Regions from separate parts of the Agrobacterium salinitolerans genome, predicted to be linked through region 2. Evidence: predicted binding sites of a transcription regulator. Region 2 holds the regulator's gene; each other region holds the start of a gene.
What was found. Region 2 encodes PhoB, which activates phosphate uptake and scavenging genes when phosphate is short. Its sites were predicted from a motif close to TGTCATNNANCTGTCAT; they were not measured.
Positions count from the first base shown of each region.

Region 1: O9X91_RS04770 (BtaA family protein) is a predicted target of PhoB. The motif match lies at 1,141-1,157, and genes of this name have one in related genera.
Region 3: O9X91_RS12345 (LTA synthase family protein) is a predicted target of PhoB. The motif match lies at 1,398-1,414, and genes of this name have one in related genera.
Region 4: O9X91_RS14615 (DapH/DapD/GlmU-related protein) is a predicted target of PhoB. The motif match lies at 1,071-1,087, and genes of this name have one in related genera.

Region 1 covers NZ_JAPZLN010000001.1:973,531-975,722, reverse strand. Annotated here, with positions in the region: gene O9X91_RS04770 (BtaA family protein) at 1-1,097, opposite strand, end outside; gene O9X91_RS04765 (transglycosylase SLT domain-containing protein) at 1,259-2,192, opposite strand, start outside.
Region 2 covers NZ_JAPZLN010000001.1:390,588-392,779, forward strand. Annotated here, with positions in the region: gene O9X91_RS01840 (GcrA family cell cycle regulator) at 198-731, shown strand; gene phoB (phosphate regulon transcriptional regulator PhoB) at 1,111-1,794, opposite strand; gene phoU (phosphate signaling complex protein PhoU) at 1,825-2,192, opposite strand, start outside.
Region 3 covers NZ_JAPZLN010000003.1:75,531-77,722, forward strand. Annotated here, with positions in the region: gene O9X91_RS12345 (LTA synthase family protein) at 1-1,339, opposite strand, end outside; gene O9X91_RS12350 (NAD+ synthase) at 1,562-2,192, shown strand, end outside.
Region 4 covers NZ_JAPZLN010000003.1:537,504-539,695, reverse strand. Annotated here, with positions in the region: gene ppx (exopolyphosphatase) at 1-353, shown strand, start outside; gene O9X91_RS14615 (DapH/DapD/GlmU-related protein) at 401-1,033, opposite strand; gene O9X91_RS14610 (hypothetical protein) at 1,182-1,529, opposite strand; gene O9X91_RS14605 (YunG family protein) at 1,712-2,059, opposite strand.

The DNA of each region.
Region 1 (2,192 bases), 580 kb from region 2:
CGGAAGATGACGCGCGCGCCGGATGCCGCGGTGCGGCTGATCTGCGACCATAATTCGTTGAGCTGCGTGTCCGTCATCCAGTCCTGCGCATCGAGGAGGATATAGCGGTCGACGGCGCATGCCGGCTTTTTGGAGAGAAGCTCGGTATAGGTGGCGTGGTGCACGGCAACGCGTGCGGTGTTGTTGCGGATCGTTTCGTAATATTCCGACTTGAGATAGGCGGGCAGGGCACCCTCATGCGGTTCGGGATAACGGCGCGCGAAGGCCTGCCAGGCGAAATAATTGTCGCTGAGCGGGAAGTTGCAGGCGAGCTTTTCCAGCCGCTCCTTGAGCACGGACGCAACCGTGCCATCGGCGGAAAGGCTGGCCAGCTCGTCATATTGGCGCGGCGGAATGCCGAGGCCGAAGAGCGAGCTTTTGCGCTTCGTCAGCCAGCGCACCACCGGCTTGTCGAAAAGGGGTGCGACCTTGCTGTCGAAAAACTGGCGCTGTTCGTCCAGCGTTCGGGTCTTGGCCATTTCGGTGAGCTTCACGCCGTGCAGCCGGGCCATGAAATGACCGGCGCCGATGAAGCGGCCGAGCAGGCCGGTGCGATAGATATTCCTGTCGAAGACAGAGATGCGGCGGCGGCCGGAAAGGGTGCGCTTCGACCAGTATGCCTTGGTCGTGGCGTCGAGATGCTCGGCGATGAAGCGGTCATAACCGATGCTGTTGCTGCGGTGGTTGGCGCGGCCGAAGTGGCGCACCACGTCCTGATGGGCGGGCAGATGGCGGAAGGCGGCGAGCTTCAGCTTGTTCAGCGCAATGTGGTGCGGGTTGAGGTCCACGACATCGATGCTGGCCGGATTGCGGGAGAGGTAGGCCAGCATGTTGCAGCCGCCCGAGCCGATGGTGACGATGCGGTGGCCTTCGCCAAGCTCCATGGCCTCCATGTCGATTTCCGGGTCTTCCCATATCTGCGGATAGACGAGGCCGGAAAAGAGGACGCCGAAGAACCGCTCGGACAGACCGCTTTTGGAGAGTGCCTTGTGCTGGAGCAATGCAGACTTCAGTTTCGTGTTCTTGCTGAAGCCGGTCTTGGGTGCCGCACTCGTCATATGTTCACCTCTCAGTCGATTGAGAGGCGTCTACAGCCGTCACACTACAGTTTGATGACAGGGGCTGTGGGTGAAAACAATGAGACGAAAAGACGCTGTGAAACGATCGGCGTCTAAGTTGCCACGAATCCAGACTGCATTCCCAATGCAGCCGGAGGCCATCACTTGCGCAGAACGTGCAGCATGCCCTTGCGCTTGGCGTCGTAGTAATAACCGCGCGCGTAAAGCCGGACCGCGTTATCGCGGTCGTTACCCGCCACAACCCATGCGCCGCGCAGATATTTGACGGCGTATTTGAGGTTGGTTTCGGCATCGAGCAGGCCGGAAGCGGGACCATCGAAGCCCATGGAGCGGGCCGTGGCATGCCTGATCTGCATCAGGCCGAAATTGCCGCTGCTATAGGCGCCGGGATTATACATGCTTTCACGCCGCACCACTCGGTGAACCAGATCTTCCGGCACATCGTACATGGTGGCGTATTTGGTAATAAGGCCGCTGAGCTTTTCGCGTCCGACCGGGGCCGCCATCGATTCGTTCTGGCGGATAGCGGCAAGCGCGGCGTTGGTCGGGCCGGCGGCATAGGCCAGAACCGTGCTGTCCGGCTTTGGCAGCGGAATGACTTTGCGTTCGGCCGTCAGTTCAGTGCCGATGGAGGGCGAACCGGGCGGCGGCGGCGCGGGCGGGAAGCTGCCCTTGACGGCAACCACCTGCGGCAGATCGGCAGCGGCATTGTGGGCAGCCGGCTTGGCCGCCATGTCGGCCGTTTCGATGGCTGCGGCCGCCGGAGTGGCGCTTGTCGGTGCGAGTGCCGTGGCCGTGGTCGGCGCAGATGTCGTCACACTCGCTTGGGCGACTTCGTTCTGCTGCGGTTGCATCTGGGCGGCGATGGCTGCGGCCGCAGCAATTTCAGAAGCCGGCGGCAGCGCCACGCGTCCGCCCTTGACGGCGACGGCGGTGGGAAGTGCCGCAGGCTGGGAAGAGGTTGCGGTTTCGGCGGTCTTAACCGTTGCTGCTGCTGCCGGGGTCACGCCCGTTGCTGCTTCGGCCGTCGCCGGCTGCGGCGATGTTTCCGCGGGATTGACTGTCGCGATCGTC
Region 2 (2,192 bases):
AAAACCGGAAAATCGATTCGAGATGATTCCCACGACTCTTGCCACGGAGTCTGCGTGGCACTAGGTTAATCGCTAATTACTAGACTGCATTGCGGCGGAACTAGTCACCGAAAATCAGGCAGAAACCACGCTCGCGGCACGCCCGCGAGGCGGAGATGGATTCTGCCGACATTATACGCGACGAGCGGAGAAGCGGCATGAACTGGACAGACGAACGGGTCGAAAAACTCAAGAAATTGTGGTCCGAGGGACTTAGCGCCAGCCAGATAGCAGCGCAGCTGGGCGGTGTCAGCCGTAATGCCGTCATCGGCAAGGTCCACCGTCTCAACCTGCCGGGTCGCGTCAAGGCCGGCGGCCCGGTCACTTCGGCGCGTTCCGCGCCCAAGCGCGCCGCCGCTCCTGCCCCGCGCGCGACGAATTTCGCGGGCCGTGTCGGCACAGCGCCTGCTCGGGTTCTGACCCGTTCCAACGCAGCAACGGCTCTTCAGGAAGAGATCGGCATCGAGACCGCGGAAGTCCTCGATTACGTTCCTTCCAGAAACGTCGTCACCCCGATTTCCCGTCGCCTGACGTTGACGGAACTGACGGAGCGCACCTGCAAGTGGCCGGTCGGCGATCCCTTGAAAGACGATTTCCATTTCTGCGGTTGTGAAGCGCTGGAATCGTCACCCTATTGCAAGTTCCATGCGAAACTCGCCTACCAGCCGGTAAGCGAACGTCGCAAAGCTTGAGTGTTGCGGCACGCATTCGACACTCAAAAACTACGGGCCTTCGGGCCCGTTTTTTTATGGCAAAACTCAAGGCGGTCCCGGAATGGGCGCACGCTGTTTGAGAGGCGCTCCCAATTCCTCTTCTTCCGCCTTCTGCGGATGTAAAATCGCGACACGCCCTTGCGGCAAATACTTTGAGTTCGTCGGCGACGTGCCGCGCCATCCCTCCTGTCTGGTTTCACCGCGCAATCCGACTCTCAGCAGACCGTCTGTCGCCTTCAAAAACAACAAGGACACGCGTTGGGGAAGGTTCGAATTCAGAAGGCCCGCCACCATCCCGGCTGCGGGCCTTCTGAATTTTGGGAATTTTTCCCGAGTGAAACCATCGGTTTCGGTTTCCTCAGGCTTCCATTGAATATCCGGCGCCGCGCACGGTGCGGATGACATCTTGCATATGCGAAAAATTGAGCGCCTTGCGCAGACGTCCGACATGCACGTCGACGGTGCGTTCGTCCACATAGATATCGTGACCCCAGACGCCATCCAGCAATTGTGAGCGGGAAAACACCCGGCCGGGAGAGGTCATCAGGAATTCCAGCAGGCGGAACTCCGTTGGGCCGAGGCGCACTTCGCGGCTCTTGCGGTGAACGCGATGGGTCTCGCGATCCAGTTCGATATCGCCGCATTTCAGCACCGAAGACAGAACCTCGGGGCGAGCCCGGCGCAGCATGGCCTTGACCCGGGCCATGAGTTCCGGTGTCGAGAACGGCTTGACGACATAATCGTCGGCGCCGGTGGCGAGGCCGCGAACCCTTTCGCTTTCCTCACCGCGCGCCGTCAGCATGATGATGGGCAGGCGTTCGGTTTCCGGCCGCATTCTGAGCCGACGGCACAGTTCGATACCGGAAACGCCGGGAAGCATCCAATCCAGGATAAGAAGGTCTGGAATACGTTCCTGCAGCCGAATTTCGGCCTCGTCTCCACGGGGTATCGTGTCGACGTCATATCCCTCAGCCTCGAGATTGTAACGAAGCAGCACGCTCAGCGCTTCCTCATCTTCCACAACTGCAATCTTGGGCACCATATACTAACTCCGCAAGCCGCTGCCTGTCTGTTACTCGGTCACCGAACCGAGCGTGTTGGAACTGTCATCCTTAGGACGCTCGCCTTCCGGCTGGCTGCCGGTGGTCATGTAATAGATCGTCTCGGCGATATTGGTGGCGTGGTCGCCGATACGCTCGATGTTCTTGGCGCAGAACAGAAGATGCGTGCAGGTAGTGATGTTGCGCGGATCTTCCATCATGTAGGTCAAAAGCTCACGGAAGAGCGACGTGTACATGGCGTCGATTTCCTCGTCGCGCTCGCGGATGGCATTTGCCTTCTCCGCCGAACGTGTCGAATAGACGTCGAGGACTTCCTTGAGCTGTACCAGCGCCAGTTCCGAGAGGTGTTCGATGCCACGGGCGAGCTTGCGCGGCACGC
Region 3 (2,192 bases), on a different contig from region 2:
TGTTTTTTGCGTAACGGGTCGCCTCATAGGGACCATGTCCCTGAAGGGTGACGGCGAAGAGGAAGAGCGGGTTCTGCGCCTTTTCGGCCGTCGCCATGATCTCGTCCATCAGCGCATCGTCGGAGGCAAAGTTGCCGCGTTTTTCCATGGCCGGCAGCGTCTCTTCGGAGCGGAATTCCTCGAAGCCGAAATTCGCATAGACCTGCTTGCGGTTCCAGAACCATTCCTGGAAGGGATGCATGGCGATGGCGGAATAACCTTCGCCACGGAAGAAGCTGGCGAGCGAGGGCACCGGGCGGCGGATATATTGCTGATAGGGAATGCTGCCATAGGGCAGGAAGGCGTTGGAGAAGCCGGTCAGCGCCTCGAATTCCACATTCGCCGTCATGCCGCCGAACTCCGGGGAAAAGACATTGCCGGACCGTTTGGCGCGGATCGTCGGCATGGGATCGTCGGAGAGCTTCACATTTTCAAGCCGCTTCGGATCCCACAGCGATTCGCTCATCAGCATGATGACATCGGGGTAATCGCCCTTGTTGGCGGCGAAGGCGGCGGGCTTGGATGTCAGGTCGGCGATGGCATTTTCGCCATACCCCTGCGGCGCTGCGACATTGGCCATCGGAATATTGAAGGCGAAGGCCATCAGGAAGCCGTTATGGCGGTAATTTTCCTGCTGATCCCACATCATGGGAATGATGTTGAGGCGATCGCGCACCCAGGAATAATGCGAATAGTCCATAAGCGAGGCAAGACCGGCGAGAAGCGGCAGCGCCAGCGCGAGACCAGCGGCGCGTTCGCGCCAGCTCAGGCCCGGTGAGTGGCGGCGCGCCAGCAGCCAGAGGCCCGTAAGTGCCGCAATCGTGGCAAAGATGCCGAGGGCGACGAGGGCTGCCGTCATCGGCTGAGCCCTCAGCATGGTCGGCAGAAGCTCGAGGATCTGGCGGCCGAATAAGAGGTCGGATGGATAAAGAGGATCGGAGAGATAGGTCTGCTTCTGCGCCGAAATCAGCCCCGTCAGCGCGCAGAGCGGCGCAAGCGCGATCAGCGACAGGTAACGCCTGCCAAGAAGTGCATCCAGTGCCACGAGGAGGGCGAGCACGGCGGCAATGGTGGTCATTCCGGGGCGGGCGGAGGAGGTGAGGAAAGCGCCGACATCGGTGAGCGAGCCCCGCGCGATCCACTCCAGCGCCACAACCAGCACGACGGACGCGACCGTCAGATTGGCAAGCGTATAGGCCGTGCCCGAAAGCTTGGAAAGGCTCCTTGTCCATGCAGGCGAAAAGACGAAACCAGCCTTTTCGGAAGCCGTTGTTTTTGGCGCCGAATGTTTCAAACCCATACTCCGGTATTGCAGGCGGCACGACCGATCCAGGGAGGTGAATCGGGTGTCGCAAAAGTGTCATGTAACTGTCACATAAGCGCGATGAACGCGACATGAACTTTGAAGAGTCTGGCCGGTGCGGCGATAACCTTAGCGTGAAGGCGCGCGGCCGAAGCGTAACGGGCGCCGCCATGCAATTGCCGCGTTGCGGAGCGGCCACGGGCGCGGTATTGAAAAGCCATGAGCGACAGACACGATATAGAGAACCATCTCCGGATTGCCGTCGGGCAGTTCAATCCCACCGTTGGCGACGTGGCGGGCAATCTCGCCAAGGCGCGCGAGGCAAGGGCCGATGCGGCGACGCAGGGCGCCGATCTTCTGCTCCTGACGGAGCTGTTCATATCCGGCTATCCGCCGGAAGACTTGGTGCTGAAGCCGGCTTTCCTGAAAGCCTGCCTGAAAGCGGTGGAAGAGCTGGCGGCGGAGACCGCCGATGGCGGGCCGGGCGTGGTCATCGGCTTTCCGCGACAGGGCGAGACGGGCCGGCACAATTCCGTGGCGCTGCTGGATGGCGGAAAGATCGTCGCGCTGCGCGACAAGATCGACCTGCCGAATTACGGCGAGTTCGACGAGAAGCGGGTTTTCTCTGAAGGGTCGATTTCCGGGCCTTATAATTTCCGTGGCGTGCGGATCGGCATTCCGATCTGCGAGGAAATCTGGAACGACATGGGTGTCTGTGAAACACTCGCCGAAAGCGGGGCGGAAATCCTGCTGGTGCCGAACGGTTCGCCCTATTATCGCGGCAAGCTGGATGTGCGCCATCAGGTGGCGCTGCGGCAGGTTATCGAAAGCGGTCTGCCTCTCGTCTTCG
Region 4 (2,192 bases), on a different contig from region 2:
CCTTCGTGGCGATCACCCATCCCGGCCGCGCCTATATTGCGCTCGCCAATTATTATCGCTTCGAAGGTCTGAACGACAACGGCACCACACAGCCGCTCGCCGCTATGGCGGGAGACCGGTTGCAGGAACTCGGCAAGCTGCTGGGCGGCCTACTCCGCGTCGTTTACCTCTTCTCGGCCTCGATGCCGGGCGTCGTCGACCACCTGAAATTTCGCAAATCCGGCAACCCCGATCTCGATATGGAATTCGTCGTGCCGCACGATTATTGCGATTTCGCCGGCGAGCGACTGGATGGCCGCCTGCAGCAATTGGCGAAGCTGACGGGCAAGCGGCTGGCCTTCGTGTTCGAGTAACGAACGGCGATGTTTCCGTTTTGTGACAGGAACGGTTCTTGTGTACGCTATGACCAGCGCTCGCAAAATGCTTCTATGTCGCTCGACTGAAAGTCGGAAAGCCGCGCCATGATTGTTTCGAATGGCCAGTCCCACCATGCGATTGAAGACAGCTTTTCCGCGATGGATCGCGAAAATCGTTCGCGAATGATCTTCGCGGGAACGCCGCCGACGATGGTGTAGGGCGGCACATCTTTGGTGACGACCGCGCCGGCGGCGAGCACTGCGCCGTCTCCAACCGTGACACCTGGCAAGACGATAACGCCGTGACCGATCCAGACATCGTGACCGATGATGGCGCGATCCGCCTTGCGCCGCTCGAAAAAGGCGCCATCGCGCACGGCATCCGCAGAATAATATTCAGGGCAATAGCTGAAACGGTGCATGGATGGCCGGTCCATGGGATGGTTCGGAGCGCCTATCCTGACCTCTGCGGCGATGGCACAGAATTTTCCGATCGTTGCATCGCCGACCATGCAACGGGGTCCAAGGTAGGAGTAATTGCCGAGGTCGGCATTGTGCAGGGCGGTGTCAGCCAGAATTTCGCAGCATTCGCCGATATTGGAATCTCTTATGCTCGCCGTCGCATGGATGACGGTCTCTGCGATTTTCGGGCGCTTGATCTGTGCGGTCGAATCCATTCCAGCCTCCGAATTTGCGCCTGCTTAACCGGTGATGATGAAGGTGCTGTGACGTGGAATGGCAAAAGGTGTCCGGCCGGGCATCCTTCTGAAACGCAGATCGCGCGTGCCGCCGCGTGCCGCGAAGCCCTGTCTTACGCCGAGCGTATCACTTGCCAGGGACATCTGCCGCGGCAGGCGTTTTCTTCCAGTAGTGGTCGGATATGTTTTGCGCGTTCCGGATAAGGTGGCCGGCGATGTCGGGGTCGCCGCCCTCGAAGGTTTTCGGGTCGGCCCCGCATAACATCAGGAAGAGCTGCTGATGGGCGACAGCGGCAAAATAATCGTGGGGCGGTGGCTGCATGTCGGAACCAACGGCCCGGAACGCCTCAGTGACCTCTTTGCTGGCATGTTCGAGTGCTGCATGAACGGATGCCATCATCGCTGCTTCCGTCCGCACCAATATGTCCTGAACTTGCCGCTCAGCCGGTGTCAGAACCGGGCAACTCTCACTCATCGAATGTCTCTCCTGTCGGTGCAACCATTTTGCTGGCGATATTATCGCATGGATTGTGTCCGCTTTGCGGGAAAGATTGCAATCATGGTCCTGAAACGCGACACACGCGACACACTGGTTGACCACCGTGCCGCGATGCGCGGATCGAAACGGCAATGGGCTGGTGTTGCTTTGCAAACGGCTCAGCCGTGCCCGAGCGCCTTGCGGATGCAGGCGCTGAGATAGGCATATTGCAACGGCGTTATTGTCGCCATGGCTTCGGTGCGGCTGGCAAGCCTGTCCTGATAGCCGACCGGAACATCGAACTGGCTAAACGTGAAATCCCAGCGCGTGCCTTCAACGATATTGTAAAAATGCTCGGTGCCGCTGACGGCGGTTTTGGCGAGTTCGCCGCCAAGAATATCCTGCACCACCAGCGCGGTGACGCTGCCTTGGCCCTTGGCGGGGTTTTCCCGCGACCAGAAGCCGCTCGTCTCGCCCGACCAACTCTTCTTCAGGGCGTAATAAAGTCTTTCTGCATGGTCCTGCATGAAACGTCTTCTTTTCCATACGTATGTTTCGGTTAAAGCATTTTCAGCAGAAGTGCGCTCGGTTTACGTCTGAAAATGCGCAAAAACAAAGAGTTAGAGCCATGGAGATGAGCCGGCGTTCACCGGAGTTGCT